DNA from 4 places in the Caballeronia sp. AZ7_KS35 genome. Region 1 is predicted to be linked to each of the others. Evidence: predicted binding sites of a transcription regulator. Region 1 holds the regulator's gene; each other region holds the start of a gene.
What was found. The regulator LexA, encoded in region 1, represses DNA repair genes until DNA is damaged. The targets are predictions, from matches to a motif close to ACTGTATNNNNATACAGT.
Positions count from the first base shown of each region.

Region 2: recA (recombinase RecA) is a predicted target of LexA. The motif match lies at 2,539-2,556, and genes of this name have one in related genera.
Region 3: imuA (translesion DNA synthesis-associated protein ImuA) is a predicted target of LexA. The motif match lies at 3,309-3,326, and genes of this name have one in related genera.
Region 4: NCT05_RS11855 (ATP-dependent helicase) is a predicted target of LexA. The motif match lies at 3,191-3,208, and genes of this name have one in related genera.

Region 1 is NZ_JALQDV010000003.1:321,868-329,731, reverse strand. Features, by position in the region: gene NCT05_RS07725 (CysB family HTH-type transcriptional regulator) at 1-476, opposite strand, end outside; gene NCT05_RS07720 (sulfate/molybdate ABC transporter ATP-binding protein) at 502-1,560, opposite strand; gene cysW (sulfate ABC transporter permease subunit CysW) at 1,577-2,473, opposite strand; gene cysT (sulfate ABC transporter permease subunit CysT) at 2,470-3,354, opposite strand; gene NCT05_RS07705 (sulfate ABC transporter substrate-binding protein) at 3,445-4,467, opposite strand; gene lexA (transcriptional repressor LexA) at 4,726-5,403, shown strand; gene NCT05_RS07695 (hypothetical protein) at 5,601-5,927, shown strand; gene NCT05_RS07690 (DUF2939 domain-containing protein) at 6,027-6,626, shown strand; gene NCT05_RS07685 (universal stress protein) at 6,662-7,171, opposite strand; gene nodI (nodulation factor ABC transporter ATP-binding protein NodI) at 7,485-7,864, shown strand, end outside.
Region 2 is NZ_JALQDV010000001.1:719,435-727,298, forward strand. Features, by position in the region: gene NCT05_RS03485 (sensor histidine kinase) at 70-1,641, opposite strand; gene NCT05_RS03490 (response regulator transcription factor) at 1,647-2,375, opposite strand; gene recA (recombinase RecA) at 2,658-3,728, shown strand; gene recX (recombination regulator RecX) at 3,748-4,695, shown strand; gene NCT05_RS03505 (DUF2889 domain-containing protein) at 4,808-5,446, shown strand; gene sucC (ADP-forming succinate--CoA ligase subunit beta) at 5,552-6,718, shown strand; gene sucD (succinate--CoA ligase subunit alpha) at 6,816-7,697, shown strand; gene NCT05_RS03520 (TerC family protein) at 7,806-7,864, shown strand, end outside.
Region 3 is NZ_JALQDV010000009.1:231,711-239,574, forward strand. Features, by position in the region: gene NCT05_RS11280 (error-prone DNA polymerase) at 1-1,184, opposite strand, end outside; gene NCT05_RS11285 (Y-family DNA polymerase) at 1,197-2,660, opposite strand; gene imuA (translesion DNA synthesis-associated protein ImuA) at 2,584-3,297, opposite strand; gene NCT05_RS11295 (hypothetical protein) at 3,763-4,107, shown strand; gene NCT05_RS11300 (SOS response-associated peptidase family protein) at 4,146-5,105, shown strand; gene NCT05_RS11305 (KAP family P-loop NTPase fold protein) at 5,610-7,793, shown strand.
Region 4 is NZ_JALQDV010000009.1:342,978-350,841, forward strand. Features, by position in the region: gene NCT05_RS11845 (AzlD domain-containing protein) at 1-101, shown strand, start outside; gene NCT05_RS11850 (DUF4088 family protein) at 265-1,029, shown strand; gene NCT05_RS11855 (ATP-dependent helicase) at 1,038-3,158, opposite strand; gene NCT05_RS11860 (hypothetical protein) at 3,308-3,565, opposite strand; gene NCT05_RS11865 (hypothetical protein) at 3,636-4,052, opposite strand; gene NCT05_RS11870 (chitinase) at 4,660-7,107, shown strand; gene NCT05_RS11875 (hypothetical protein) at 7,370-7,816, shown strand.

The DNA of each region.
Region 1 (7,864 bases):
ACGATGTCCGGATAACGGTCGAGCGCTTCGGTCGAGATGCCGATATCCGCTTCGCCGTTGATGATCATCTGCGCGATCTGCTGCGGGCTGCCCTGACGCAGCGCGAGATGCACCTTCGGAAACACCTCGGTGAACTGGCGGATGACCTTCGGCAACGCGTAACGCGCCTGCGTGTGCGTCGTCGCGACGACGAGATGGCCGTTGTCCTGATCCGCGAACTGGCGCGCGACGCGCCGCAGATTCTCGGCATCGAGCAGCATGCGCTCGATCAGCTGATGCACTTCCTTGCCCGGCTCGGTCAGTCCCGTCAGACGCTTGCCGCGGCGGATGAAGATATCGACGCCGAGTTCGTCCTCGAGATCCTTGATCTGCTTCGACACGCCCGACTGCGACGTGTAAAGGACGTTGGCGACCTCCGTCAGATTCATGTTCTGACGCACGGCCTCGCGCACGAAGCGCAACTGCTGGAAGTTCATGTCAGCCTCTTTGATTTTTATGATGTCACTGCGCGGGAAACACTCGCAACGCGCGTGGAACGGCGGTCACGCCATCGCCGATATCGAGCCTGAGCGCGCGCCACGCCTCGCGATCCAGTTCTGCCTCGATCACGCCGCCCGCGTTGCCTTCGAGCTCGACGCGCACCGAGCCGCCCAGCGTCACGACGCGCCGCACGCCCACCACGATGCCGTCGCGATGCGTGCCGTCGGCGGGATACAGCGCGAGATCATGCGGACGCACGTACGCGAGCGCCCGCCCGCTGAAATGCGCCTGAGCCGCGATCGGGCTCGCGGCGCCATCGGCGATGAAGCCGTTCGCGTTCACTTCGCCCTGCAGCCGGTTCGCGGCGCCGAGAAACTCGTAGACGAAGGAAGTCTGCGGATGATCGTACACGTCTTGCGGACTGCCCACCTGCTCCACGCGGCCATGATTCATCACGACGATGCGATCCGCCACTTCGAGCGCCTCTTCCTGGTCGTGCGTGACGAAGAGCGTCGAGATATGCAGATCGTCGTGCAGCCGGCGCAGCCAGCTGCGCAGTTCCTTGCGCACTTTGGCGTCGAGCGCGCCGAACGGCTCGTCGAGCAGCAGCACTTTCGGCTCGACGGCAAGCGCCCGCGCCAGCGCAATACGCTGCCGCTGTCCGCCTGACAGTTCCGACGGAAAACGCTCCGCGAGCCAGTCGAGTTGCACGAGCTTCAGCAGCTCATGCACTTTCTCGCGAATCTTCGCTTCGCTCGGACGCTCGCGGCGCGGCTTCACGCGCAAGCCGAACGCGACGTTCTCGAACACGGTCATGTGCCGGAACAGCGCGTAATGCTGGAACACGAAGCCGACCTGACGCTCGCGCGCGCCGACCGCCGCGACGTCTTCGCCGTGCAGCACGACCTGTCCCGCATCGGCGAATTCGAGGCCCGCGATCACGCGCAAGAGCGTGGTCTTGCCGCAGCCCGAAGGCCCGAGCAGCGCGACGAGTTCGCCCGCCGGAAAGTCGAGCGACACGTTGTCGAGCGCGGTGAAATCGCCGAAGCGTTTTTGCAGATTGCGAACGATGATGCTCATGATGTTTATCGGCCTCTCAATTCTGTGCGGTGGCTTTTGCGGCGGTCAATGCTTGCGTCATGCGGCGCTCCGCGAGAAGTTTCAGCGCGAGCGTCACGAGCGCGAGCAGCGCCAGCAGCGACGCCACCGCGAACGCAGCCGAGAAGTTGTATTCGTTGTAGAGAATTTCGACGTGCAGCGGCATCGTGTCCGTCTGCCCGCGGATGTGCCCGGACACCACCGACACCGCGCCGAACTCGCCCATCGCGCGCGCGTTGCAGAGAATCACGCCGTAGAGCAGGCCCCACTTCACGTTGGGCAACGTCACGCGCCGGAAGATCTGCCATCCCGAGGCGCCGAGCACGTGCGCCGCTTCCTCTTCGTCGTTGCCTTGCGCCTGCATCAGCGGAATCAGTTCGCGCGCGACGAACGGAAACGTGACGAAGATCGTCGCGAGCACGATGCCGGGCACCGCGAAGATGATCTGCACGTCGTGCGCGGCGAGCCACGGGCCGAACCATCCTTGCGCGCCGAACATCAGCACGTAGACGAGACCCGAGATGACCGGCGACACCGAGAACGGCAAGTCGATGAGCGTCGTCAGGAGCGCCTTGCCGCGAAACTCGAACTTCGCGATCGCCCACGACGCCGCCAGTCCGAAGACGACATTCAGCGGCACGGCGATCGCGGCGGTGATCAGCGTGAGCTTGATCGCGGACCACGCGTCGGGATCCTTCAGCGACTCGAAGTAATAGTCGATGCCCTTGGCGAACGCCTGCACGAACACCGCGACGAGCGGCACGACGAGAAAGAACGCGAGAAACGCGAGTGCGATACCGGTCAGGAGCCATCGCACGGCGCGCGGCTCGGTGACGGGATTGAGGCCGTGCGCGTCGCGCTGTGTCGTCGTCTGCAATGGAAGCACCTTGCTCATGCCGTTTCTCCCGCTGCCAGGGAGACGTTGACCGGCGCCGCGCCCGTCTTGCTCGTGCGGCGCTGCAGCCACCATTGCAGCGTGTTGATCAACAGAAGCATCAGGAACGACACGCACAGCATCACGACGGCGAGCGCGGTCGCGCCGGCATAGTCGTACTGTTCGAGCTTCGTGATGATGAGCAGCGACGTGATCTCCGACTTCATCGGCACGTTGCCCGCGATGAAAATCACCGAGCCGTATTCGCCCAACGCGCGCGCGAACGCGAGTGCGAAGCCCGTCAGCAGCGCCGGAAAGAGCGACGGCAGCACGACGCGCCGGAACGTGAGCCAGCGCGTCGCGCCGAGGCACGCGGCGGCTTCTTCCTGCTCGCGCTCGAAGTCTTCGAGCACGGGCTGCACGGTACGCACGACGAACGGCAGGCCGATGAACGTCAGCGCGACGAGCACGCCGAGCGGCGTGAACGCGACCTTGATGCCGAGCGGCGCGAGATATTGCCCGATCCAGCCATTGCCCGCGTAGACCGCGGCGAGCGAAATGCCGGCGACCGACGTCGGCAGCGCGAACGGCAGGTCGACCATCGCATCGACGATGCGCTTGAACGGGAACGTGTAGCGCACGAGCACCCACGCGACGAGAAAACCGAACACCGCGTTGATGAGCGCGCCGCCGAGCGCCGCGCCGAACGTCAGCCGATACGATGCGAGCACGCGCGGCGACGTCACCGCGCGCACGAACTGCGCCCAGTCGAGCGTCGCCGTCTTAGCGAAGGTGGCGGCAAGCGGAATCAGCACCACGAGGCTCAGATAAGCCACCGTGATGCCGAGTGTCAGGCCGAAACCGGGTAGCGCGCTCGGTTTCCTGAATGTGAGAGTCGTCATCCTTGAATCATCCTTTTTGCGCGCGGGGTGGGCGCGCGTTGCTGCTTCGGGCGCGCGGCGTCTTGAACGCGCCGCGTCGCCGGTTGACGCTTATTGCGGCTGATAGATCGAATCGAACACGCCGCCATCCGCGAAATGCGTCTTCTGCGCCTTGGTCCAGCCGCCGAAGGTGTCGTCGATGGTATAGAGCTTCAGCTTCGGAAACTGCTTCGTCAGATCGGCGGGCACCTTGTCCGAACGCGGCCGATAGAAATTGCGCGCGGCGATCTGCTGCCCTTCGTCGCTATAGAGATACTTGAGATACGCTTCGGCGAGCTTGCGCGTGCCGTGTTTGTCGACGACCTTGTCGACCACCGCGACCGGCGGCTCCGCCAGAATGCTCACCGACGGCACGACGATCTCGAACTTGTCCGGACCGAATTCCTTCAGGGACAGGAACGCCTCGTTTTCCCACGCGATGAGCACGTCGCCCTGACCGCGCTGCACGAAGCTCGTCGTCGCGCCGCGGGCGCCGGAATCCAGCACGCCGGCGTTCTTGTAGAGCTTCGTCACGAACTCCTTGGCGGTCTGCTCGTTGCCGCCCGGCTTGTGCTGCGCGTACGCCCACGCCGCGAGGTAGTTCCAGCGCGCGCCGCCCGATGTCTTCGGATTCGGCGTGACGATCGACACGCCCGGCTTCGTCAGATCGTCCCAGTCCTTGATGTGCTTCGGATTGCCCTTGCGCACGAGAAACACGATCGTCGACGTGTACGGCGATGCGTTGTCCGGCAGGCGCTTCTGCCAGTCCGCGCCGACGAGTCCCTTGCCCGCGAGCGCGTCGATGTCATAAGCGAGCGCGAGCGTAACGACGTCCGCCTGCAGTCCGTCGATGACCGCGCGCGCCTGGCCGCCCGAGCCGCCATGCGACTGCTTGAAGGTTACGGTCTCGCCCGTCTCCGCCTTCCATTTTTTCGCGAAAGCCTGATTGAAGTCCTGATACAGCTCGCGGGTCGGGTCGTAGGAAACGTTCAGAAACGACGTATCCGCCTGCGCCGGCGCCGTCACGATCAAACCCGCCGCGCCAAGCGTCGCCGCAGCAAGAAGCCGTCGCAATCCCGTGTTGATGCTTTGCATTCCCCGTTCTCCGTCTTATCGAATTGACGGAATCAGTCTAACGAGGCCTCTATATGATTGAAAATAATCGTTATTCACTTTTTTATACGTAAAACTGCTAAGAACGATATTCCTGGATGGAAGAAGCGCCGGCGGGCGCGATCCGACGGTGCGGAGGCTTCGTGGCCGCGAACTTAAAGTAAAGCTTGAAAAGCGCCAAATACTGTATAAAAATACAGTCACCTGTCCATTCATACAGTGCATCAGGGGCTCGAGCCAGTGACCAAAACATCAAAACTTACCGCGCGGCAGCAGCAGGTGTTCGAACTCATCCAGCGCGCGATCGACCGCACGGGCTTTCCGCCCACGCGCGCCGAGATCGCGGCGGAGCTCGGCTTCAGTTCGGCCAATTCCGCCGAGGAGCACCTCAGGGCGCTGGCCCGCAAGGGCGTCATCGAGCTGGCGGCGGGTTCGTCGCGCGGCATCCGGCTGCTCGGCGATGCATCTCGCATCGATCGGTCCGAGGAGCTGCCGCATCAGTTCACGCTGCCGCATCAGAGCATCATGCAATTGTCTCTGCCGCTCGTCGGCCGGGTCGCGGCGGGGAGTCCTATCCTCGCGCAGGAGCACATCTCGCAGCACTATGCGTGCGACCCCGCGCTCTTCTCCAGCAAGCCGGACTATCTGTTGAAGGTGCGCGGCCTCTCGATGCGCGACGCAGGCATTCTCGACGGCGATCTTCTCGCCGTGCAAAAGCGCAACGAAGCGAAAGACGGACAGATCGTCGTCGCGCGTCTTGGCGACGACGTCACGGTCAAGCGCTGGAAACGGCGCGCGGACGGCGTCGAACTCATCGCCGAAAACCCCGAGTATGAAAACATCTTCGTGCGCGCCGGCAGCGGCGATTTCGCGCTTGAAGGCATTGCCGTCGGGCTGATCCGCTCCGGCGAGTTCTGATGTTGGCCCGCGAACGGGCAAGGCACGAAAGTCGAAGCACATTACTTTCGCACCGAGACACGAAATGTCTCATTGACATCGCAAGATAGCCTCACCAACCGCTTTCGACACCTGATTCAGGCGTCTCACAACACAACAAGCATGACGGCCACCGCGCGCGGTGCGCCGCGGTGCGTCCTATCGTCTGGAGAGTCATCATGGAACGTTTTGCCCGTCTGCTGCCCTTCCGTCAATTCGGCCGCCTGCGCCATCTGCGCACGCTGATCGCCTGCGGCATGCCGCGCGCCGAAGCCACGCCCGATCTCTTCAACGAAATGCCCGCGTTGCCGTCCCGTCAGCCGGCCTTCGCTCGCGTTTCCCTCAACAGCACGGTGCACGCCGAGGCCGAGCAGCGCGCGCCAGTGCGCGTGTATCGCGGGCAATCGCGCGTGATTCTGGTGGGCAAGATCGACGAGGTTTCGCGCATGATCGACCGCTGCATCGCCGAGGAAAATGCCGGGCTGGCCGGCGGAATCCTCGCCTGAATGGAACGCCATCGCACGCACGACGTGAATTCACGGGATTTAACCGACGCCCGCGCGGTCAATCCGTAATTCACGTTTTGCAAGAGGCTCGGCCCAAGCATGTCCCGCACTACCCGTTCTATTGTCGTTACGCTCGTCGTCCTGGTTATCGTCGCGGCGCTCGGTTTCGTTTACGCATCGCCTTACATCGCACTCGATCGCGTGAAGCGCGCGGCCGATGCCCGCGATGCGCAAACCGTCAACGAATACGTCGATTTTCCGGCGTTGCGCGCGAGCCTCAAGGACCAGATCGCGGCGCTGCTCACGCGTCGCGTGGATATTCAAAAGAGCGGGAATCCGCTTGCGATCATCGGTGCGATGATCGGCGCGGCGCTCGTCGGTCCGCTGGTGGATTCGTATGCCACACCGGACGGCGTCGCGGCGATTCTGAACGGCATCCCGCCGCGCGGCGATCCGGGCGAGCGTCCGCCGCAAGCTGGCGACGGCGCACCAGCGAATGCGGGGAATGGGCCCGCGTCCGGCGTCACGACCGCACGGCAGCCGCCGAAAGAGCCACCGCAGACGACGGCGGGTTATCGAAGCCTGAACACGTTCGTCGTCACGTATCAACACGGCGCCGGCGATGCGCGATACTCCGCGATCTTCCACCGCAACGGGCTCGTGTCGTGGAAGCTCGTCGCGGTCGATCTCAACGGTTGACGCGTCAAGCGTCGCGGTTCACGCTTCGCACCGCATCACGCCCCGGCTTCGGCCTTGACGGGCTTCGCCGCGTACGCCGCTTCGTCTTCCGCTTCGGCCGATTCACCGGCCTGACAGACGGCAACCAGGATGCTGCACTTCACGCGATCCAGCAGCGGCGTGTTGCCCGCGCCCATCCACCAGCGCGCGAGGCCGCTGCGGCAGCGATGCCCGACGACGACGAGATCGACCTGAAGGCTGTCGGCGAGCGCCGCGATTTCGTCGATCGGATGGCCGAACGCGAAATGTCCCTGTGCCTGAAGGCCACGCTCGCGCAGCCATTCGACGCCCTCTTGCAGGATGTCGCGCGCGGCCTCTTCGAAGCGTCCGCAGGCCATGTCGGTTAGCAGTCCGGCGCTCTGCGCGATGCTCGAGCGCATATCCACCACCGCGAGCACATGCGTCTCCGCATTCAGGTCGAGCGCGAGATTGGCGCCCTGACGCAGTGCCTTGCGGCCTTCTCTGGAGCCGTCGTAGCACAGCAGGATTTTTCGGTAGCTCTCCATCTTGACCTCCCTGGCCAACGTGCCGTTGAGCGCGACTTGCCCGCGGCGTTGATTCATCATCGTGGGTCGTCCCATGGGAGACAACGCTGGAAAACGCTTACCGGCGCGAACACGCTAGCTCGCACCGTGCCAGAACCACAAAAACGTCGACGGACAAGCCTCTGGCACTTTCGGCCGGAACCGGTTCGACGCGCCCCGCACGGGTTTGACACGCGCGCGCAGCATGCGGTTGCACGCCAAGCGCCGCCTTGGTGCAATGGATTACACTAGCCCGCTGGATTTCCCTCATCCGGCTTTCCCTGCGCACAGATGCATGACTGATCAAACTTTGCAACAAAGCGCTACACGCGACGCCGATGGAAACCGCGCACCCGCCATCGAATTCAGCGAAGTAAGGAAGCACTACGGCGAGCGCACGGTCGTCGACGGCCTGTCGTTCGATGTGCGGCCCGGCGAATGCTTCGGACTGCTCGGACCGAACGGCGCGGGCAAGACGACGACGCTCAAGATGCTGCTCGGCATCACTTCGCCCGATAGCGGCGCGATCCGTCTCGTCGGCGAGCCGGTGCCCGCGCGCGCCCGATTCGCCCGCGAGCGCGTGGGCGTCGTGCCGCAGTTCGACAATCTCGATCCCGATTTCACTGTCCGCGAAAATCTGACGGTGTTCGGCCGCTACTTCGGCCTGACGGGCGC
Region 2 (7,864 bases), on a different contig from region 1:
GAACGATCGTCTAAATTCGTCTATGCTCGTGCTTCGTGCGCGCGAAATGCGAATCTGCCGCGCTCGCGCTCAGGGTTTGTCCCGGGCAGGAAAAACCCGCTGAAGACTGACGCGGACAAGCGTTCCGGCGAGTCGCGGGCTGTCCTGATACACGTGATCCTCGATGGCGAGCGCGCCGCCGTGCATCGCCGCGATCTCCTTGACGATGGCAAGACCGAGTCCGCTGCCGTCGCCGTCGCGCCCGAGAATGCGATAGAAGCGCTCGACCACGCGCTCGCGTTCCGCCGCCGGAATGCCGAGTCCCGTGTCTTCCACTTCCAGATGCACGAGATCGAGATCGTCGTCGTCGGTCCGCACGCGTACGGTGATGCGCCCGCCCGCCGGCGTGTAGCGGATCGCGTTGTCGATCAGGTTCGACAGCATCTCGCGCAGCATCACGACATTGCCTTCCACTTCGACCGCAAACGGCGGCTCCTCGTAACCGAGATCCATGCGTTTCGCGAGCGCCGCCTGAACCCAGTCGCGCACCGCGAGCCGCGCGAGATCGGTCAGGACGATGCGCGTGAATATCTGCCCCGTCGCGCGATTCTCGGCGCGCGCGAGCGCGAGCAATTGCGTGACGAGACGCGCGGCATGCTCGGAACTCATCGCGATCTGTTCTAGCGAGCGCTGCACTTCCGTCGAGACGTCCTGGCGCATCGCGAGTTCCGCCTGCATGCGCAGGCCCGCGAGCGGCGTTTTCATCTGATGCGCGGCATCGGCGATGAAGCGCTTCTGGAACTCCATGTTCTGTTCGAGGCGCGTGAGCAGGTCGTTGAACGACGCGACGAGCGGCGCGATCTCCGGCGGCGCGCTGCCGGCCTGCAGCGGCGACAGATCGTCGGGGCGGCGCGCGCGGATGTTCGACTGCAGCGCGTGCAGCGGCGCGAGCCCGCGCGAAAGCCCGAACCATACGAGGATGATCGCGAGCGGCAGGATCACGAACTGCGGCAGGATCACGCCCTTGATGATGTCGTTGGCGAGCTGGCTGCGCTTGTCGAGCGTCTCCGCAACCTGCACGAGCACCGGCTGCGCGCTGTGCGGATCGCGCCCGGGCGCGAGGCCGGGCAGATCGACCGTCGTGTATGCGACGCGGATATCGTTGCCGCGCAGCACATCGTCGCGAAACTCGACGATGCCCGGCTGCGGACGATCGTCGTCGTGCGGCAAGGGCATGTCGCGATCGCCGCCGACGAGTTCGCCGCGCGTGCCGAGCACCTGGAAAAACACGCTGTCGACGTTATCGGCGCGCAGGAAATCGCGCGTCGCGTCGGGCAGGCGGAGTTCCGCGACGCCGTTTACCGGCTGAATCTGGCGCGCGAGCACGTAGGCGTCGGCTTCGAGCGCGCGGTCGAACGGCCCGTTCGCGATCGATTTCGCGACCAGATACGTCACCGCGATGCTCATCGGCCAGAGCAGCAGCAGCGGCGCGAGCATCCAGTCGAGAATCTCGCCGAAGAGCGAGCGTGGATGCGTTTCGGCGTCGGGCTCGAGCTCGTCGGGCGGCGCGAACGGATTCGCGTAGCGCGCGTCGCGCAGCGCGTCGGAGTCGTCGTTCGCTTGTGCGTTTCGCTGAGTTTCGTGGGAAACGGGCGACGCCATGCGGCCTACTTATAGTGATGGCTGGCGGACTCGCCGGCGTGGGGCCCGCCCGCGCCGTTCGTCGTGGCGGCCGCTTTCTCCAGCGTGTAACCGAGACCGCGTACCGTGATGATCTTCGCGCCGCTCGGCTCGATCTTCTTCCGTAGCCGATGCACGTAGACCTCGATCGCGTTATTGCTGACTTCCTCGCCCCACTCGCACAGGTGATTGACGAGCTGCTCCTTCGATACGAGCCGGCCGGTTCGCTGCAGCAGCACTTCGAGCACGCCGAGTTCGCGCGCGGACAGATCGATGACCTGATCGCCGATCGTCGCAATGCGCCCGATCTGATCGAAGGCGAGCGAGCCGTGCCGGACGACGGTCGGACCGCCGCCCGCGCCGCGGCGCGTGAGCGCACGGACGCGTGCTTCGAGTTCGTTGAGCGCGAAGGGCTTCGCCATGTAATCGTCCGCGCCGAGATCGAGACCTTTCACGCGCTCGTCGACGGAATCGGCGGCGGTGAGGATCAGCACGGGCATCTGCGAATTGCGCGCGCGCAGGCGGCGCAGCACCTCGAGACCGGGCATCAGCGGCAGGCCGAGATCGAGGATCAGCAGGTCGAAAGTTTGCAGGGAAAGGGCGGTGTCCGCTTCGACGCCATGCTTCACATGGTCGACGGCGTATCCCGATTGGCGGAGTGATCGGACGAGCCCGTCCGCGAGTATGCTGTCGTCTTCGGCAATGAGGATTCGCATCGTCGTGTGCGCCTTTGTACGCCATGCATGCGCGATCAAGCGCATCGGCATTGCCGGCACCGTGTGTCGCCCGGCGCGGCGGTCTCCAGGTGTTCGTGGTTCTTGCGTGCTTGGGCGACGTGGAAAAAAAGCTGCGCCACGCCGCGACAGGCTTGCAAAAACTACTGTTTTTTTATACAGTGTCTGCGTGAGTGGGAAGGGCGGTTTCGTATGCTCGATCGAGCGGCGAAAAACCCCGTGAACACTGCCTCAGACGCCGTTCATCATAGCAAAGGACGATTCATGGAAGAAAGCAAGAAAGGCCCGGCTGGCATGACTGCGGAGAAGAGCAAGGCCCTGGCCGCCGCGCTCTCGCAGATCGAAAAGCAATTCGGCAAAGGGTCGATCATGCGGCTCGGCGCAGGTGAGGCGGTCGAAGACATTCAAGTGGTTTCCACCGGTTCGCTCGGGCTGGACATCGCGCTCGGCGTCGGCGGCTTGCCGCGCGGTCGTGTCGTGGAAATCTACGGTCCGGAGTCGTCGGGTAAAACCACGCTCACGCTGCAGGTGATCGCGGAGATGCAGAAGCTCGGCGGCACGGCGGCGTTCATCGACGCGGAACACGCGCTCGACGTGCAGTACGCCGGCAAGCTCGGCGTGAACGTGCCCGAACTGCTGATCTCGCAGCCGGACACGGGCGAGCAGGCGCTCGAAATCGCGGACGCGCTGGTGCGCTCCGGCTCCATCGACATGATCGTGATCGACTCGGTCGCGGCGCTCGTGCCGAAGGCGGAAATCGAAGGCGAAATGGGCGACTCGCTGCCGGGTCTGCAAGCGCGTCTGATGTCGCAGGCGCTGCGCAAGCTCACCGGCACGATCAAGCGCACGAACTGCCTCGTCATCTTCATCAACCAGATCCGCATGAAGATCGGCGTGATGTTCGGCAACCCGGAAACCACCACGGGCGGCAACGCGCTCAAGTTCTACTCGTCGGTGCGTCTGGATATCCGCCGTATCGGTTCGATCAAGAAGAACGACGAAGTCATCGGCAACGAGACGCGCGTGAAGGTTGTGAAGAACAAGGTCTCGCCGCCGTTCCGCGAAGCCATCTTCGACATTCTTTATGGCGAAGGCATTTCGCGTCAGGGTGAAATCATCGATCTGGGCGTGCAGGCGAAGCTGGTCGACAAGGCGGGCGCCTGGTACAGCTACAACGGCGATCGCATCGGTCAGGGCAAGGACAACGCGCGGGAATTCCTGCGCGAAAATCCGGACATCGCGCGCGAGATCGAGAACAAGATCCGCGAATCGCTGGGCGTCGCTGCATTGGGCGAAGCTGTCGTCGCAAGCGCCGCAGCGGCCGACGACGAGTAAGCATCGAGCCTGAAGGAAGATGCAGACGCGCCGGCTCGGATCCAAGGCAGACCCGGCGGATAACGGAACCGGCGACGATTCCGATTCCGTCGATCGCTACGAGCGAAGCAGCGAGCGGCGCGGTGCATCGTCGAAGTCAGGCGGCTTCAGGCGCAGCAACAAGGAACGCGCCGGCGCGAAGTCATTCGCGTCGGCGCATCGCGTTTTCGAGCCTGTTAAAAGGGATGAAAGCAGCGTAGACGCGAATGATCGCGCGGCCCGCCTGGAACAAGCTCGCGCCTTACTGAAGCAGGCGACAGCGCAGCCGAAGGCGCCCCCCGCCGATCGCAGCCCGCCGTCCGCTAACCCGCCGGACCCATTCGAAGACGCCGATCGATTCGAGCCCTTCGAACAATGCGTGCCTTCCGAGCCATCGCCAGCCGTTTCCGGCGAAACGGTTTATAGCCGCTCCAGCCAGCGCACCCGCAAGACATCGGCAAACGAAGTCAACAATCCCAAACGTCCGCAACGCTCGTTGAAGGGCCGCGCGCTCGCGTTCCTGTCGCGTCGCGAGTACAGCCGCGCGGAGTTGTCGCGCAAGCTGCGTCCGTACGTCGAAGAAGCCGCTCCGCTCGAATCCCTGTTGGACAGTCTCGAGCGCGATGGCTGGCTGTCGAACGAGCGCTTCGTCGAGAGCGTCGTGCATCGGCGGGCGTCGCGCATGGGCGGCAGCAGGATCATCAGCGAGCTGAAGCGGCATGCCGTCGGCGAAACGCTCATCAGCGAAACCGCCGACAAGCTCGCGCAGTCCGAAACCGCGCGCGCCAGGGCGGTGTGGGAAAAGAAATACGGCGTGCCGCCGGAGACGCCCGCCGAGCGCGCCAAGCAGGCGCGCTTTCTGGCTGCGCGCGGTTTTTCGAGCGGTACGATCGGCAAGATATTGAAGGGCGGTGACGAAGATTGGAGCGAGGAAATCGTCGACGACTGAGCGCCCGTTCGGCTTGATCCGCACGCGCGTTCCATTCGTCAGGCACATGCCCGGCTCGAAATACCCGATATGCTAAAATTCCACGGTTTTCCCCGTACCGGCTCACTCCAGCATGCCTCTCTCGCCTCCCGCTCCCCGACAATTGCGTCATAGCCGCGCGATTCGAGTGGAAGCGTTCGAACGCGACGACGGCCTGTGGGATATCGAAGCCTGTCTAACCGATGAGAAGCCGCGCGACTTCCAGCTCGCGACGGGCGTCCGGCCGCACGGCCTGCCGATCCATGAACTCTGGCTGCGCATCACCATCGATCGCACACTCAGCATCGTCGACGTCGAAGCGTCGTCCGACTGGGCGCCGTATGGCGGTTTGTGCGCCGAGTCCAATGCGGTCTATCGCAAGCTCATCGGGCTCAATCTCCTCCAGAATTTTCGCCGCGAAGCCAACACGCTGCTGCGCGGCACTGCCGGCTGCACGCATCTCACCGAGTTGTGCGGGGTCTTGCCGACCGCAGCCATTCAGGCATTCGCGGGCGACGTCTGGAAGATCGAGGACGGCAATCCATTCAAGCAAGCCGACGCCAACGCGCAGCGCGACGAGCCGCCGTTTCAGCTCGGCCGATGCCACGCGCTGCGTTTCGACGGACCCGCGGTCAGGGAACACTACCCGCGCTGGTTCGGCCACGCGCCCGGCGAACCATCCAGATCCGGAACAACGGTGCAAGACAGGCCGGAGACAAAGTCCGCCTCGTAGCGCGCAAGCAGCGCTCGCGCTCACGCACGGAATTCAAACAAGAAAAGAATCAGCGGTTCAAGCAAACAGAAGTTCACTCCAACTCTCAGACTGAAGGAATCACGCATGAAGATTCACGAGTACCAGGGTAAGGAAATCCTGCGGAAATTCGGCGTCGCGGTCCCGCGCGGCAAACCCGTGTTCTCGGTGGATGATGCGGTCAAGGCCGCGGAAGAGCTGGGCGGCCCGGTTTGGGTCGTCAAGGCGCAGATTCACGCCGGCGGACGCGGTAAGGGCGGCGGCGTGAAGGTCGCGAAGTCGATCGAACAGGTCCGCGAATACGCGAACCAGATCCTCGGCATGCAGCTCGTCACGCACCAGACCGGCCCCGAAGGCCAGAAGGTCAATCGCCTGCTGATCGAAGAAGGCGCGGACATCAAGAAGGAACTGTACGTCGGCCTCGTGCTCGACCGCGTTTCGCAGAAGATCGTCGTGATGGCGTCGAGCGAAGGCGGCATGGACATCGAAGAAGTCGCGGAAAAGACGCCGGAACTGCTGCACAAGTTCGCCGTCGAGCCGTCGACCGGTCTGCAAGACGCGGACGCCGATGATCTCGCACGCAAGATCGGCATTCCCGATGCATCGATCCCGCAAGCGCGCGCGATCCTGCAAGGCCTGTACAAGGCGTTCTTCGAAACCGACGCATCGCTCGCGGAAATCAACCCGCTGATCGTGACCGGCGAAGGCAAGGTCATCGCGCTCGACGCCAAGTTCAACTTCGATTCGAACGCGCTGTTCCGTCATCCGGAAATCGTCGCGTACCGCGATCTGGACGAAGAAGATCCGGCTGAAGTCGAAGCGTCGAAGTTCGACCTCGCATACATCTCGCTCGACGGCAACATCGGCTGTCTCGTGAACGGCGCAGGCCTCGCGATGGCCACGATGGACACCATCAAGCTGTTCGGCGGCGAGCCGGCGAACTTCCTCGACGTCGGCGGCGGTGCGACGACCGAGAAAGTGACCGAAGCGTTCAAGCTGATGCTGAAGAACCCGAACCTGAAGGCGATCCTCGTGAACATCTTCGGCGGCATCATGCGTTGCGACGTGATCGCCGAAGGCGTGATCGCTGCGTCGAAGGCCGTGGACCTGAAGGTGCCGCTCGTCGTGCGCATGAAGGGCACGAACGAAGACCTCGGCAAGAAGATGCTGGCCGACTCGGGCCTGCCGATCATCTCGGCGGACAGCATGGAAGAAGCCGCGCAGAAGGTCGTCGCGGCGGCCGAAGGCAAGTAAGCGCGTTCGCTTGTTGCCTTAAGAGAGCGTTCCACCAGATACGAATGGCGGCGCCTGGCTTTTTGCATGGCGACGCCAAACGAACAGAGGTCACTACATGTCGATTCTGATCAACAAAGACACGAAGGTCATCACGCAGGGCATCACCGGCAAGACCGGCCAGTTCCACACGCGCGCCTGCCGCGAATACGCGAACGGCCGCGAAGCGTACGTCGCGGGCGTGAACCCGAAGAAGGCCGGCGAAGACTTCGAAGGCATTCCCATCTACGCGTCCGTGAAGGAAGCGAAGGCCGAAACCGGCGCGACCGTTTCGGTCATCTACGTGCCGCCCGCGGGCGCTGCCGCCGCGATCTGGGAAGCCGTCGAGGCCGATCTCGATCTCGCGATCTGCATCACGGAAGGCATTCCGGTTCGCGACATGCTCGAAATCAAGGACCGCATGCGCCGCGAAAATCGCAAGACGCTGCTGCTCGGACCGAACTGCCCCGGCACGATCACGCCGGACGAGCTGAAGATCGGCATCATGCCGGGTCACATCCACAAGAAGGGCCGCATCGGCGTCGTGTCGCGTTCGGGCACGCTGACGTATGAAGCGGTCGGCCAGTTGACGGCGCTGGGCCTCGGCCAGTCGTCGGCGGTCGGTATCGGCGGCGATCCGATCAACGGTCTGAAGCACATCGACGTGATGAAGATGTTCAACGACGATCCGGAAACGGACGCCGTCATCATGATCGGCGAGATCGGCGGTCCGGACGAAGCGAACGCCGCTTACTGGATCAAGGACAACATGAAGAAGCCGGTCGTCGGCTTCATCGCGGGCGTGACGGCGCCTCCGGGCAAGCGCATGGGCCACGCAGGCGCGCTGATCTCGGGCGGTGCGGACACGGCTGACGCCAAGCTCGAAATCATGGACGCGTGCGGCATCAAGGTCACGAAGAATCCGTCGGAGATGGCACGTCTGCTGAAGTCGGTTCTCTGATCGAAGCAGGCAAATTTCGCGAGGGTTTGGTACTCTTACTGATTCCTTTCGTAAAAGCCATTGAAAAGCGAGGGAGCGCTGCTTCCTCGCTTTTTTCATTTCAGCCTCATGCTTGAATTCTTTTCGACGCTCCATTGGGGCGCGGTCGTTCAGATCATCGTGATCGA
Region 3 (7,864 bases), on a different contig from region 1:
ATGTCGGGCGGCTCGCCGCGTTCTTTGCTAATGAACCGCTCGAACAACATGTTTCCGCGCGAGGGGTCGACCTCCGTTACACCAAGGCAGTAGCACACGGCGCTATTCGCGGCGGAACCACGGCCTTGACACAAGATATGCTGACTGCGTGCGAAGCGCACGATGTCGTACACCGTCAGAAAGTAAGCCTCGTACCGGAGCTCACGGATGAGTTGCAATTCGTGCTCGATTTGCTGCTGCACGGCGTGAGGGATGCCGGCCGGGAATCGCCGGTGCGCACCGATGTACGTCTCCTGCCGAAGGTAAGCCTCGTGTGTGAAGCCTTCGGGCACGAGCTCGTCCGGATACTCATAACGAAGCTCATCCAACGAGAAATTGCATCGCTCGAGGATGTTAAGCGTCTCGGATAGCGTATGCGCCGGGTAGAGGTTCGCCAGGCGCAATCGCGAGCGTAGATGCCCTTCCGCATTTGGCGCGAGGTCATAGCCGCATTCGGCAACGGGCTTCCCGATTCGGATTGCCGTCATTGTGTCTTGCAGCGGCTTTCTCGACCGCACATGCATGACGACATTGCCCGTGGCGACAACCGGCACGCGATACTGGTCCGCGATGTACTCGACCACACCGCGGTGGATGTCGTCCATCGCGCGCTGGTGCAGCGTGAGACCGACCCACGCCCGCTCGGCGAAGACGTCGTTCATCCACTCAAGCTGAGCAGCAAGCGCATCTTCCTTTGCGGGGAAATCTGGCATGAGAATCGCGAGGCAATCGGGCATGCCTCTCAGATGTGCGTGCTCTCTCTCGGGCCTCGAGATGTCATTCGGGGTCAGCAGGTACTCGCCCTTGGCTGCACGCATGCGGCCCTGCGTGATGAGTTCGGAGAGGTTGCCGTAGCCATTGCGGTTTTGAGCCAGCAAGATGAGCCCGAACGCCGGACTCTTGTCCGCATTCACAAGCCGGAAAAACGAGCCAATGACAAGCGGCAGCTTTTCTTCTTTCGCTTGGACGTGAGCGCGCACGACGCCCGCTAGCGAGCACTCATCGGTAATGGCGAGCCCGGAGTAGCCGAGTTGCGATGCGCGCAACACCAGTTCCTCGCCGTGTGAAGCGCCACGGAGGAATGAGAAGTTGGTAAATGCGAATAGCTCCGCATAGTCCGGCAACGCCGACGAGGGAAAGTCCACGACGACACCTGCTTATCCGAACAGGCCATGGAGGAACCATCGGACTTCTTCCGTCTTCACGCTCGGGCGCTCGCGGTATATCCAGTAGCAGCTCTTGTCGCTCGCCTCGGCGACATAGTAGTCGCGTGTCACCAACTCGCCATCATGCCAACCTGCTTCGATTCTTTCACCGGTTGAGACGAGTTTGAGCGGGGAGCCGTAGAAAGGTCGATGATTCTTCACCATCAAGCGAAGCGGCTCCTCGAGCAGCCATGTCGGACGCGGCAACCCTTCGGGCGGCACCGACAACTTCGCGTCATCCTGGACGGACACCCAACGATTGGCGAGTTCGGGCCGGTGGTCGCAAGTCGGCGCCGGGCGCAGCACGTTCTCCGCACCCAGTCTTGCGACTAGCAGTTCAAGGAGGCGGTTATGGTCTTCCGCCGAACCGCCCGGGTCGGGGAATAAGTCCTCCGACGGCGGCTCGGCAGGTTGGACCTTCGACGCGGTCAAGCGCACGGCGATAACCGCCGCCTGCAGCTCCGTGCGCCCAAGCCGTTCTTTCAGCAAACGAACGAGATGCTCTTCGTGCCACGTTGGCTCCGCGAGCGCAATTTCCAGGACGGTCGGCTCGACTGCCTGTCGACCGCGCTCGTGTTCGAGCGCCACCGTCGCAAGGGTGAGCGCGAGCTGTTGCGCGCTCAGCCAGCCGCACAGCTGCACAATAAGCCGACGTGCCGAGAACAGCACCGCTTCGGCATGCTCGACGCGGTCCGGAAGCTCGGTGCGCGCGCTGAAGTTTGGCGGGACCTCGAGCCATTCATATAGCTCCGGTGACAGACCATAAGCACGGTCGAGAGAATCCAACAAATCCACACCACACCTCTTCTTTAGTCCAGCGCGCGGCAGGCGCCGGATGTCGCTCAACGCTCGGCAGCCGAGACCGTGAAACCAGTCAGCGAATGCGCGGACTTCCTGTACGACCATAAACGGTAACGAGTCAAGATGCCGCTCGAGCGAGCGCATCTTGACTACGCGGCAACGCCCGCGCTTGGCAAGCAGCCAGGCGCCCTGCCCGGTCGGCGCCACGCTCATGCGAACGGTTACGCCTATCGACTTCACGACGCGTCGGATTTGCGAGCAGACGCTTCGAATGCCGCCGAAGAGTCGCAGGCTGGCGGTCACGTCCATGACGATGGTTTGTTCGTCGCATAGCGCGACCTGTGGCGAGAAGCGCAGCAGGCCGAAGGCGACTGCGCGCTGCATCTCCGCCTCAAGCTGGACGCTTCGGTCATACACCGCAGCGTCGGGGGCAAGTGTCGCTACCCCGCCTCGTTTCATCCCCGGTAAAACGCCTGCTTCCCGTGCCGCCGCATCCATCACAATTACCTTGTCGCGCTCAAGCACCGCACACCCGTGTTCAGTCGGAGGTGACCACCTCGGACGGAACACCTCCAGCGAAAGCCGGGGCAGGAAGATGGCGACGAACACGGCCATAAGGGCTCAATAGAATCGGCGATGGTTGCAAAGAGACAGACAGCTGCTCGGTTTTCGTTGGGCCTCGTCGCTTCACCACATCAACGACGAGGCCGCCATCAGCGGGTCTCACTCCGAGCCGCAGCGTTGCGGGCGACGCGTCTTGCGCGCTCGCCAACGGCCGAATGAGCACGAGCAAGGTTTCGGTCGCTTGCGCAGCCAGGTGAAGGCGCCGAAGCGCTTCAGCCCGTATGTGCTGCTGCCAGAACACCAGGGCACCGCAGCTCTTGGCTTGCAGCACGCGTTCGGCGCACCAGAGGGCGTCCGCCGTCTTGGGCGCCTGCAATCTCAACACCTTGTTCAACGGCAAACCGAGATACGAGAACGCCAACGCGTTTGGAACGTGCGGCGCCTGCAGCAGCACGATGGGGCGCGTACTGCGTTCGAGGAGAGCCGGCTTCAACAGCCGCATCTCGCCAGTCCCTGGCTGCTGGACAAGCAGTTCCACCAACGCGCCGAGCGGCCAGCCTCCGCCCGGCAACTCGGCCGACAGCGCGGCGTATCCGGTGTCGACCGTCTTGCCGTACGCGCGGGCGAGCTGAGACCCGCGCCAAAGGCTCGGATGAATCGACTCGATGTGTTGAGGCAGAGCGGCCATCTTTCTGAAACACTGTATGGATGTACAGTATCGTAACGCAAAAAGTGAAGCAGTGAATTGCCCCTTTAGTCGCTCCTGGGAAGTCGAATGGCTATGCTTGTACGGAGGTAACCTATGCCCGAGGTCGCCGAATTCGTCGCATGGCTGGGCGAAGCCTGGCGACGCGGCCATCGACGAAGCTGTGGCACGCGGCAAGCTGGTGAGCCGACATTCTTCTCGCAAGATAACGGACGCATCGTTGGTACGAGTTCGATTGAGGACGACAACCGATGGAGGGTCAATGGCGGCATCCGAGACCGCCATCATTGCGAGGGGTGCGACGGTTCTTGCGTCGGAACGAAACGCGGTTTAGTCAGCGCGGAGGATTGAAGGGATTGACGGCGCCGACCGGTTGAACACGTCGTCGACCGAACCATCACCGACTGCACCGAAGTTCAGGCAAGGAGAACAAACGGGACCCACGGAATGGATAAACCTGATATAGACGAAGTGCCGGGCGCACGCGCCGATTTGCTGTGCTTCCTGGTGGCAACCGTCGCTGCGTCGCACACGCTGACGCGCGAATGGCGCATCGACCATGTCGTTGAGAGCAGTCGACTTTGGCTGGCGAGAAGCGGCGTATCGATGCATTGGCTTAACCGAGTGCTGCTTGGCCAGCTTGCGATGAAGATTGCCAAGCGCGAGTTGAAGGCCGCTGGCATCGCGGTACGGCAGAGCGACGTGCAGGTGCTGTTCACCGGCGAAATGAAGCTTAATCACGCGAGCTCGGTGGTTCAGAAGATGATGAAGTTGTGCAAGCAATCTCTCTGAGCCGGTCAGCCAATCAATCGACCAAAAGAAGGCAACGCATGTGCTACTCGGCCCAAATTCAGGCGGACTATCGCAGGTATGTGAGAAATTTCGGTGCACACATGGACATCGAGGAATTCGCGCGCCTGTACTTCGAGCGGGCCGAGGGCAGCAAGGCGAAGATTCCCAAAGCGGTCGACGACGCGTTTCGCGAACCGCAGACTGATGCCGAGAGCGAGATAAAAGCGTTAATCGACCGGTACAACCAAGACCAGACGACGAAGCTTGAGCAGGAGCTATTCAAGCAGCGAACCCGCCTTGCGGACGCCGAGCGCACATTGAAGTCGAAGGTTACGAAGGCGGCCACCGAGAGCCTGCGCATTGCGACCGCCAAAATCGAGGCCTCCCTACGCCGACTCGAGGACATCAATCGGACCGGGCCCGAACGTCGCGACTCACGCATCTTCCCCGGCTCTTACGCGCCCGTGCTTGTGATGGAAAACGGAAGATATGTGGTGAAGCCGATGCGCTACCAGTGCAGAATCGCAGGCAAGCCCGCGAACTACGACTTCAAATACCCCGGGACTTACAACGCGCGACGCGATAATCTCGAAGGCTTCTGGAAACCCTGTTTCGGCTACACACATGGCGTGATGCTAGTGGACGTCTTCTACGAGAACGTCAAAAAGGCGAAGTACGAGAACACGCTGCTTGAGACGCACGACCGAGACGAGAACGTCGTCCTTGAGTTTCGCCCGAGCAACGGCCAGTTGATGCATGTCGCATGCCTCTGGTCCAGATGGACCGCGCCAGGGCAGCCCGACCTGCTGTCCTTCGCCGCAATCACGGACGAGCCACCGCCCGAAGTCGAGGCTGCTGGCCACGACCGATGCATCGTGCCAATCAAGACTGAGAACATCGACGCGTGGCTCAACCCGATTGCGTCAAACCTGGAAGCAATGTACGCGATACTTGATGACAGGGACCGACCATACTACGAGCATCGACTGGCTGCATAGTAGACCTCGCATATGTTCATTCGTGTCTCGTGGTTACCGCGTCTGTAACACATCGAAGGGACTTAATACTCTCTTGACTCGAATGGCTTCGAACGAGGAGACCTTGTCGCCGAAGAGCGCGACAGTCTAGCTTCTCGCAATCCGCGTCCACCGAATTTTCTTGGAGGCAAACTCCCCACGCTCACCCTCAGATTTACGCTCGCAGCGCGTCCTTTGCCAAATCATGACTCCGATTGCGCGGTATGCATACTGCTGACCGTTCTGCTTCGTGCAGCGGCACGACTGGTCGAACATCAACGGCAGCGGTCCCAGGACAACCGGTATTGTGTCGGGTGGCAGACTAGCCAGGTTCTCGCACGCGTCGAAGCGCAGGCGCCCTTGCATCGCGACCTTCTGCCGTGATGCACCGGCTAAGCGCTGTCGGTGTCGCTCACGTGCGGCGTCACAGGTCCTGCGTCGACATAATATTGCCTTTCCCCAATATCAACGCTTTTGACAAATTCGATGGCTCGCTCTCTGCCCGTAACATTTCAGCACGACCGCCCACACGTTGAGACCGACCTCTATGGCCGAAAGTCGTTTGCCGAGCATGTAGGTCGGCTCTTGGCGCTGCCGCCGGCGAGTCCGGGAATCGTCGTCGGAATCGAAGGGCCATGGGGCTCGGGCAAGACAACGGTAGTTCGTTACATCGTCGACGCGCTGAAGACAGCTTCCAAGACGGCCCCTATCGTTGTTGAATTCAACCCTTGGATGCTGGCCGGCGCAGATGCTCTGGTTGAGGCGTTGCTAACGGAACTCGCGTCTGGAATCGGCATGGACGGGCGGAAAAAGCGCGCAAAAAAGTCCTTGGAAGTGGCAGGCAAAATCCTTGGCTACGCTGGCTTGCTGCGACATTTGAAATATGTGAAATACGTTCCCGGCGTCAGCTTGGTTGGAGTGGCGGCTGATACAGTTGGCACTGCGCTTCACGATGCCGGTGAGATTGCAATCAAAGCGGCCGACACTGCTGACAACGCAAAGAAGGTCGTCGAGGAAGCCGAAAAACTTGTGTCCGTCAAAGTTGGACTGGGCGAGCGCAAGAAGGAGGTCATCAAGGCGCTAGGTAAGCTTGACCGAAGTATCGTAGTCATCGTCGACGACCTGGACCGGTTGACGCCCGACGAAATCAAGGCAGTGTTTCGCACTATCAAGGCCGTTGCAGATTTTCCGCGCGTTGCCTACCTTCTCGCTTACGACCGAAACGTAATCAGCGAGAGCCTCGGCGGAGGTCCGATTGCTGGAGGAGAAGCGTATATCGAAAAAATTGTTCAGGTCGTGTACCCAATTTCGCCCGCATTCCCGTGGCAGTTACAAGGGCATATCACAGGGGAGATTACCACCCTTCTCGAGCGCATCAATCGCAAGCTAGAACCGTTCGAGTCCGAATTGTTCGCGCGGGCGACCTCGATTGCGTGCAATCTGTGCCGCTACCCCCGCGACATTGTCAGACTGACGAACCGATTAACGCTTAGCCTAGAAAGCACAAAGTATGAGGTGAATGCCGCTGATGTCATCGTCGCCGAGGCACTTTTCCAGCGATTTCCGAACATCAGAGATGCGGTTGTGAGAAATCCCGAGCAGTTCACCGGGGCATTCTGGTCAATAGCAGATGAAGCGCGGGCGACTGACTGGTCGATGTATTTCACTCGGTCGAAGGAGGAGAGACGCACGGCGTGGCAGGCCCATCTTCCACAGGACAAAGCAGACAATGCCGCAGCTACTGCAGCACTTAGATGTCTCTTTCCGTTGACCGGAGGCGTGAGTCCCAGCTCGTATCCACGCAGTCACTTGCGTCTATCCGAGCTATCGAGACTAATTCGCTTCTTTGCCCTTACATCGGTCGCCGGCGTGCACGAAGTCGCAAATATTCATGCCATGTTGGCAGAGCCAAGCCAAATAGGCGAATTGCTGCAGGAGGTCGATTACAACAGCGCCGCCGAGATTGTCAATCATATGACCGCCTATCTCGATACCGCTAAGGCCATAGACGGCATCGGCGTGGCGCGGCAATTGTTAAAAGCCTCTCTGGCCAATAAGCCGGATATGGCCGCAAGTCGGGATTTTAGCCGCTCTGTAGCAGTTTTATTGGCAAGCTGTCTTGAGTTTTGCGGAGAAACTGTGCACGACGTCGTCACCGAATTTGTTAGCTCGGCTCCGCTAGCTTACGCCCTCGACTTCCTCACAATAGCGGGCATGTCCCACGGGGAAGTGAGAGGAGCAGATGGCTACAAAATTAGTGAAGCGCCTGTGTTCGTCGCTGACGCGAGCGTCATCACCTCGAGCATTGACTTATGGCGGCGACGCGCGGAAGCTTCTATGGCTTCTGGCGAGGTGGTGGCAGAGAATGACTTCTTCGCCGTCCTGTACGGGCTTGGAAATCTTGGGCGCGCCTCGCGCAACGCCGATGCGATTCATGCGTTCCGACGGTTCTGCATCGACGTGAAGGGGGGATTGGAATTTTTTCTTGAGACGGCGCGACCCTTCAAAGAATTCCAAGCCGAGCTCTTTTACTATTACGTTTGGGATGCAGATGAGATGGCTGCCCTTTTGGAAGCATCATCTGTGTCCGACCAATATTCTTGGTATGCGGCTCGTCTGCGCGATGATAAAGCGGTGCGGGAATTCATTGCAGCGCGCAGTCAGGGGTGAACGGATACGCACAACTTCAACTGGCCCACCCATGACAGCTGCCGGTAGGTCTGCAGCTCTGCTAAAACGTT
Region 4 (7,864 bases), on a different contig from region 1:
TCGTCGCGATCATCGTTTGCGCGTTCACGAAGCGGCCGCTTTTGACGATTGCCGTGTCGCTCGCGGTGTTTTTGGCGTGGCAGTTCGCCGTGCTGCGCTAAACGTTTTCTCTCCATCAGCCGTTAAACGGCTTTCAAAGAGCATCGAAGAATCCTCAAGTTCCCGAAGCGCGCGCCGATAACAGAAACGAATGGACTCCGCCTGAGACGCGGCGCCGACAGCTTTTCCCGCCTTCGGAGATCGAAGGCGGAACCGGGAACCAACATGCGTCAAATCACCTTATCGTTACGCGACGAGACCATCGCTTCGCTGCAGCGCGATTTCGAAGCGTTCACGCGTCTGTCGCTGAAGCTGGATCCGCAATTCGTCACGCCTTCGTTCGAGGACTTCCTGCGCGCGAAGCTCCTGGACAACAACACGCCGCTCACCGAGCAGGCGGTGCAGCGCATGCTCACGCACGGCCAGTACGCGTGGGCGAAGCGCGCGCTCGACAAGGAGTTTCCGGACGTCGTCGAGATCCTGATCCGGCAGGCAGCCGAGCACGGCTTCGCGTTCGCGATCCGCGCGGACTGGACCGCCGAGGATCTCGTCAAGGCATCGCGCGCGTGGGCGACGGCGATCGTCACCGAAGCGGACGGCGACGTATCGCAAGTCGACATGCTCGCCTCGCAGATCAAATCCGCGGCGGCGGATATTCGCGAAGTCGAGGAAAAGATGCAGACGCCCGCATGGCGTCTCGCCGATTCGCTACGTCAGCGCGTGTATGAAACCAAGATTTCGGTGGAGACGAGCATCGGTTCGACCGCGCGCGAGAAGCTCGGCGAACTGCGCTGCCTGCTGCGGCTCGGCATCTTCTATGGCTCGATCCAGAAGCAGGAAGCGCAGCAAGTGCTGGAATATCTGCGCTCGCTGCGGCCCGAGCTTTTCGTCGAAGAGCCTTACGACGGCTACACACGCTTCGCAGCATGGCTGCGCAGCATCTTCTCGCCGTCGCCGCGCGCGCCGCGTGCATCGCGCGCGCAGCGCTGAGATTCAGGTCAGTCCCACATTCCCTTTAGGCGCGCCGCGATATCGATCTTCGCTTTCGCGGCCGCAGCCAGCCCCGCCGCCGTCGGCGCAGCGGGCGCGATGACGGGCGGCCACGCGGCCGCTTCGAAGTTCTGCATCAGATGCGGCGGAATGAAACGCGTGCGCTGCGCCCATACGTGACGGTCGCCGAGATGCGTCTGGTTGTACACGTAGAAGCGCTGCGGCGTGATGATGTGCAGGTCTTCCTTCGCGCGCGTCATCGCGACGTATAACAGCCGCCGTTCCTCGTCGAGTTCTTCGTCGCTGCCCGTGCCGAGATCGGACGGAATGCAGCCGTCGACGCCGTTCAGCACGAACACGTTGCGCCATTCCTGGCCCTTCGCCGAATGGATCGTCGAGAGAATCAGATAGTCTTCGTCGAGCAGCGGCACGCCGGATTCGTCGCTGGTCGCGTCGGGCGGATCGAGCGTCAGTTCGGTGAGAAAGCGCTCGCGCGTGGGATACGTCGCCGCGATGCTTTCCATCTGCAACACGTCGCCGATGCGGATCGCCGCGTCCTCGTGATTGCGTTCCAGATGCGGCTCGTACCAACGCCGGATCATTTCGAACTCGGCGGGCCAGCCGGAGTCGCGGCCGCAGAGCTTCGCCATCAGGCCGACGAAACGCGGCCAGTCCTCCGACGCGCGCGCGGGCGCCTGAAACGCGGCGATCGCATTCGACGCCACCGCGTCCGGCGCGCTCACGCTGTCGAGCAGGCGCCCGGCGATCGCCGGTCCGACGCCCGGCAACAACTGCGCGACGCGAAAGCCCGCGACGCGATCGCGCGGATTCTCGGCCCAGCGCAACACCGCGAGCACGTCCTTGACATGAACGGAATCGAGAAACTTCAGTCCGCCGAACTTCACGAACGGAATGTTCCGGCGCGTCAATTCGATTTCGAGCGCCGCGCTGTGATGCGCGGCACGAAACAGCACCGCCTGCGCCTTGAGCTTCATGCCGCCTTCGCGCGCTTCGAGCACTTTTTCGACGACATAGCGCGCCTGATCGGCTTCATCGGCGACGGCAACGACGCGCGGCTTTTGCGCCGATGCCTTGTCGGTCCACAGATTCTTCGTGTAGCGCTCGGTCGCGAGGCCGATCACCGCGTTCGACGCTTCGAGAATCGGCAAGGTCGAACGATAGTTGCGGTCGAGCGTGACGGTCGCGGCGGGCGGATCGAAGTGGCCGGGAAAATCGAGGATGTTGCGCACCGTCGCGCCGCGAAACGAGTAGATGGATTGGGCATCGTCGCCGACGACGGTAAGGCCGCGCCCGTCCGGTTTCATCGCGAGAAGAATGGATGCCTGCAGACGGTTCGTGTCCTGGTATTCGTCGACGAGAACGTGATCGAAGCGGCTCGCGAGATCGGCGGCAATCGACGGCTCCGCCGCGAGATGCGACCAGTAGAGCAGCAGATCGTCGTAATCGAGCACGCTTTGCGCCTGTTTCGCGCTGACGTACGCGGCGAAGAGGCGCTTCAGGTCCGCTTCCCACTCGCGGCACCACGGATACGACTGATCGAGCACGGTCGCCAGGGACGCGCCCGTGTTGACGACGCGCGAGTAGATCGCGAAGCACGTCGATTTGGCGGGAAAGCGCTTTTCCTTCGACGACAAACCGAGCTCGTGCCGCACGAGGTTCATGAGATCGGCCGAATCCTCGCGATCGTTGATGGTGAACGACGGCGCGAGCCCGACGAGATCGGCGTAATCGCGCAACAGCCGCGCGCCGACGCTATGGAACGTACCCGACCACGACAAACCCTGCGCGATTGCGCTTCTCGTGCCGAGCGCGTTCATTGCGATGCGCGACACCCGCCGCGTCATTTCGAGCGCCGCGCGGCGCGAAAACGTGAGCAGCAGGATGCGATGCGGATCCGCGCCTTTCACCAGCAGATGCGCGACGCGATGCGCGAGCGTGTTGGTCTTGCCCGATCCCGCGCCCGCGATGACGAGCAGCGGCCCGCCCGCGCGCCCCGGTTCGTCGACGCCGAATTCGACGGCCTGACGCTGCGCCTCGTTGAGCTTCGCCAGATAGTCGGCGACCTGTTTCGTGGTGGATTCGTCGGCGGTGTCGGGGAGCGTGAGCACGGGAGAAAGGCGGCGGGAAATGAGTGACGCACACTGTATATCCATACAACCCGCACGCGCAAGCCTTTGGCTCGACAAGGGTTTTGGCCCCAAATGCAACGAGCCCGGCTCGCACGGAACCGGGCTCGCATCGCTGCAAAAGATTTGCGTCAGTCGGCCTTCTTCGCGTTCTTGAGCTTCGCTTCGGCGGCGGCTTCATTGGCGTCCGATTGCGCCTCGGTCTTTTTCTTGTCGGCCTTGGCTTGCGCGACGGCCGCCTTCTTGTCGGCCTTGCTCTGTTCCTTCGCGGCCTTTTGATCGGCGGCAGTCGGCGTATCCGACGCCGTTTGTGCGAACGATGCCACGCTCGCGCTCGCGAACGTCCCCGCGATCAGCGCGGCCAGCAGTGCATGAGTTTTTCGATTCATGGTCTTCTCCCTTGTTCGATGCCGCGAGCCGCGCCAAACGCGAGCTCGCGGCGATTCCCGGTTCCCCCGCTTAATGCTGCAAGCCGGTGTCCTTCGGTGCGTTCGGCTCGGTCGCGTTCAATTCGGCCTTGGCGGCGTCCTTGTCCGCCTTGCGATTGATCTTCGCGTTCTTCACCTCTTCCTTGTACTGCGCCTTGGCCTGCTCGGTTTGCGCCTTCAATTCGGCCTTCGACGCCTTCTTCGACGCGCTGTATTCGGCGTTCGCCTTCGCATTGGCATTGCGGCGCTCGACGAGCGGATCGGTCGGCGCGGGCGCGACGAGGTTCTGCGGCGGCGGCGTCATCGGCTGTTGGGCTTGCATCGGCTGCACTTGCGCTTGCGTTTGAGTCTGCACCGGTGCGGACTGGGTCGCGGTCTGCGCATAAGCGCCCGAAGCGGCGAAAGTGGCGATGGCGGAGCCGATAAAAAGGATTCGTGCGCGAGTCATGAGCTAGTCCTCTCTTTAGTTGGCGTCGGCGGCGCTCTTACGACGATGAAACGAGCGATCCGCGCGACTTTTGTCGATTGGAAAGATGACCGAAGCTGCATCGATCAAATGGTCGGACCGGCGGTCAATCGGGCAAGTTCGCGAAAATCAGTCACTGTTACCGACGGTTTCATCTGGCTACATTTGCCAACGAGCGCCCTTGCGTGGGGATTACCGGTCCTCGCGATCCCTGAGCACGGCGCATGCCCGGCGCACATCATCGGTATCTCGCTCTTCCCAGCAGCCGCAGAGCGGGTTTCATCCGTTGAAGCTCGACGCGCAAGTTGCGACCACGGGCGAAAAACAGATGGTGGGCCGCATAACAGCAGGTAACGGCCCCGACGCTAAGAAGACAATCAACAGGGCAACGATGTGACAATCGGTGACAGTTCATGGCACCGATATTGAACTATCGCACGGTACGATGATAATCATTAGTCCTGCCACTTAAATCAAGGCAGGCGCGACCTGACTGTCGGTCAGGCCGATAGAAAGGCTTCGCGTTCCTGTCCCGGTCTGAACGTCAGTGCGAACCCGATTTCCTTTGGCTTTTTGAATAAGAATCGAGATGGCAACATCAGCAACTGCTGCAAGACCCGCTTCGGCGCCGCAACCTGCGTCTGCACCCCAGCCCGCTTCAGGTGGCCAACGCAGTGCGCCTGCAGTCCCTCGTAACGCACCGCAAGCGACGCCGCCCGACACAAAGGTCAAGAAGTTGTCGTTTGCCTTCCCGTTCCTGAAGAAGGGGCAGAGGGATACGGATGCGGCAGTCAGGTTCACCGACGAACACGAGATTTACCAACTGCTCTCGGAGAAGGAACCCGGCGGAACCTTCTTGGTGAGTAAGAAAGGCTTTTGGCACGGCGGTATCCACATCACCGACAGCGGCGCGGGCAGCAAGGTGGATCTGAAGCAAGGCGTGCGATGCATTGCAGATGGCCACGTCATTGCATACCGGGTGAACCGGACTTATCCGGTGAGCCAACTCGGAAACGTGCAAGCGCCCTTTAGCACCGGATTCGCTTTGGTTCGCCATTCGATGGAGTTCCCGAAAGGCACGAAGCTGACTTTCTATAGCCTGTACATGCATCTGCAAGCGTACGAGGAGTATGAGCGCGATACGGGCAAGGCCAAACCGGCGTATCTATCTGCGCTTGCTCAGTACAAAGTCACGTCCTATGCGCGGGACAAGGCAGCTCCGAGCCGAACCGGTCAGGCGCCAGATGCTAGTCAGCAAGGTTTGAGAATCCGCAGCGCTCCGAAGACGGGCCGTGGAGCAAGTCCGGCGCTTGGCATTCTGCCCCAAGGTGCGTCTGTGAGTATTGGCGAGCGGCAACATGGCTGGGGCAAGATCACGGACGCGCGTGGTGCGCAACCGTACGCGGCCCAGGTGGGCGATGCTCCGCCCACCACAGTAGTGGGCGGTTGGATATTTCTGGGTAGCGAGAACGGTGGTCCGGTGGTGCAGGAAATCATGCCTGACGATGCCTTCGATCGCGTCATGGTTACGTTGTTGGCCGGTGGAGCAGACGACGCGAATGCGCAGGGCATCGCCGTGAAAGCGGGCGAATTGATAGGCCATCTTGGCCGCTTTGATTCATTGAATGCGAATCCGCCGTCCGCCACGAAAATGGCGCACATCGAGGTGTTCTGTGACGACAGCGTCAAATCGTTCATTGCGCGAAGCAGGACGTGGGTCGCGTCCCACAGCGCGCATCCCGACGAGTGGAAGCGGCTGGGGCTTTCTTCCGAGCCGACGCTATTGCGTATCGCGGAGGGGACTAAGCTCTATCGCAACGCGGAGCAGGCGGGTAGTGAACCGCCGGTGACGGGCGTGGTGCAGCGGTGGTCACTGGCCGAACTGGCGCGGGATACGAACAAGCGACACGCTGAAGCGACGGCGGATCGCAACGGACGAAAGATGAACTGGTGGCGCGTTGGCAGCGCGGATCAGCGAGGAGAAGCGATCGAGGGATGGGTGCGTGAAGAGCAGTTCGCGGGCGGAACTGTGACGCGAGAGTTCGCCCAGAAATGGGTGGACTTCGCTTGTATCGACGGGGCACAAGATCCGGCTCACACCATGTTCTCGAGGACCAAGGCGTGGGTGGACTTTGCCAGTCATACCGGTGCTGCAGATGCGAAGGCCTTGAGCAAGTTGAGTCCCATGATGCAGGCGGTGTACCGAAAGCTGTTTCCGCAAGGCGATGGCAGCCGTGCTGCAGACGACTTGTGCTTAGCCTATGCAGGTGAGTCAGGCCACTATCCATGGCTGATGCAAGCGGCATCCCGATTGATTGTGAAGCATGAAAGCGAGTGGACAAATCCGCAGAAGTGGCGACAGCTCTACACGGAAATCGAGAACGCCACGCCGAACCCCCAGTACAAAGAAGAGCAGAAGCGTATCGAGAAGCTCGTGTGGTGGGATGAGGTGAAGGCGAAGGTTCCGGGATTTCCTCAGGCGGATGTGTTTCATCTGCATCCTGTGGGATTGGTGGGGAATTTTCGGACCAAATTCCAATTCACACTGGAAATGATGCGACGCGTATTTCCTCTCGCCCAAGCAAATGTCCTTCAAGAGTTGATCGACGAGTTGAACGCGCACCTCGAGGTGTATGCCTTGGACACCCCATCCAGAAGAGCTCATTTCTTCGCTCAGGTGATGCAGGAAACAGGGAAATCGATGACAGTCGAAGAAGGTTTCGTCTGGAAAGCAAGCGCACTAGTTGCAAGCTTCTCGTATTTCCGCAGAAACCCTCAACAGGCGACGACGCACGGGTACCAGACTAACAGACCGATCAAAGCGGACGGCTTGCCGATGAATCAAGTTGATTTTGAAGCAATTGCAAACGGCGCATATGGCGGACGCGCGGAACTCGGGAATGGCGACTTCGAGAGCGGAGACGGTTGGAAATACCGAGGACGCGGAATGAAACAACTGACCCGGCCGCGCCAATTACCGATCTTTTACACGCTGGAATCAGGCGCATCAGGACGAATGGCCGGAAGACCGCGTTGATTATGAGGACAGCCCCGACCTATTGTGCCAACCGAAATACGCTGCGAGGTCCGCCGCGTATTTTTGGGTGGCAAATGGGTTGCCAGCGATTGCCGATCGAGGAACGACCGCAATGCAGGTAAATGAGATTACCGCTATTGTGAATCGCAATACCAACAGCTATGCTGCGCGTGTGGCGAACTTTGAACAGATTTGGATTCGAGGGGATTTCAACTAAATGCTGCGATCATTGAATTCTTGCTGCGTTTTCGCGATTTTAGCGATGCCAGTTGTTGCATCTGCCGAGGCGCGAGCGGAGCAGACGCTCTGTCACGCTTTTGAGGAAATTTATTTCAGTTGTCAAATGGACAGAAAAATCGTATCGATCTGTGCGTCAGGAAACATCTCCCCCGATAATGGTTACGTCCAATATCGTTACGGTACTGTGAACCAGCTTGATCTGCAGTATCCGGATGTGCCGCTTTCGCCCAGACATCGTATTGCGATCAGCGATACTTCTGGAGGGAACGCGCAATATACTCATGTAAAATTCAGACAAAGTGGTTTTGACTATGTCTTGTATCAGGGCTTTCCAAGCGGACTGTACGTAAAGAAAAATGGAAGGACCGTTTTTAACAAGACCTGCCAACCAGGTGAATTTCAGAAACTGAGTCAGCGCGCCTATAGAGGTATAGAAACCGTAGCTCCCCAAGATGGCGTCGATCAATGATTTGACGTTGTCCAAGACCCGGTGGCGCAAGCGCGGGCGAGAACAGCA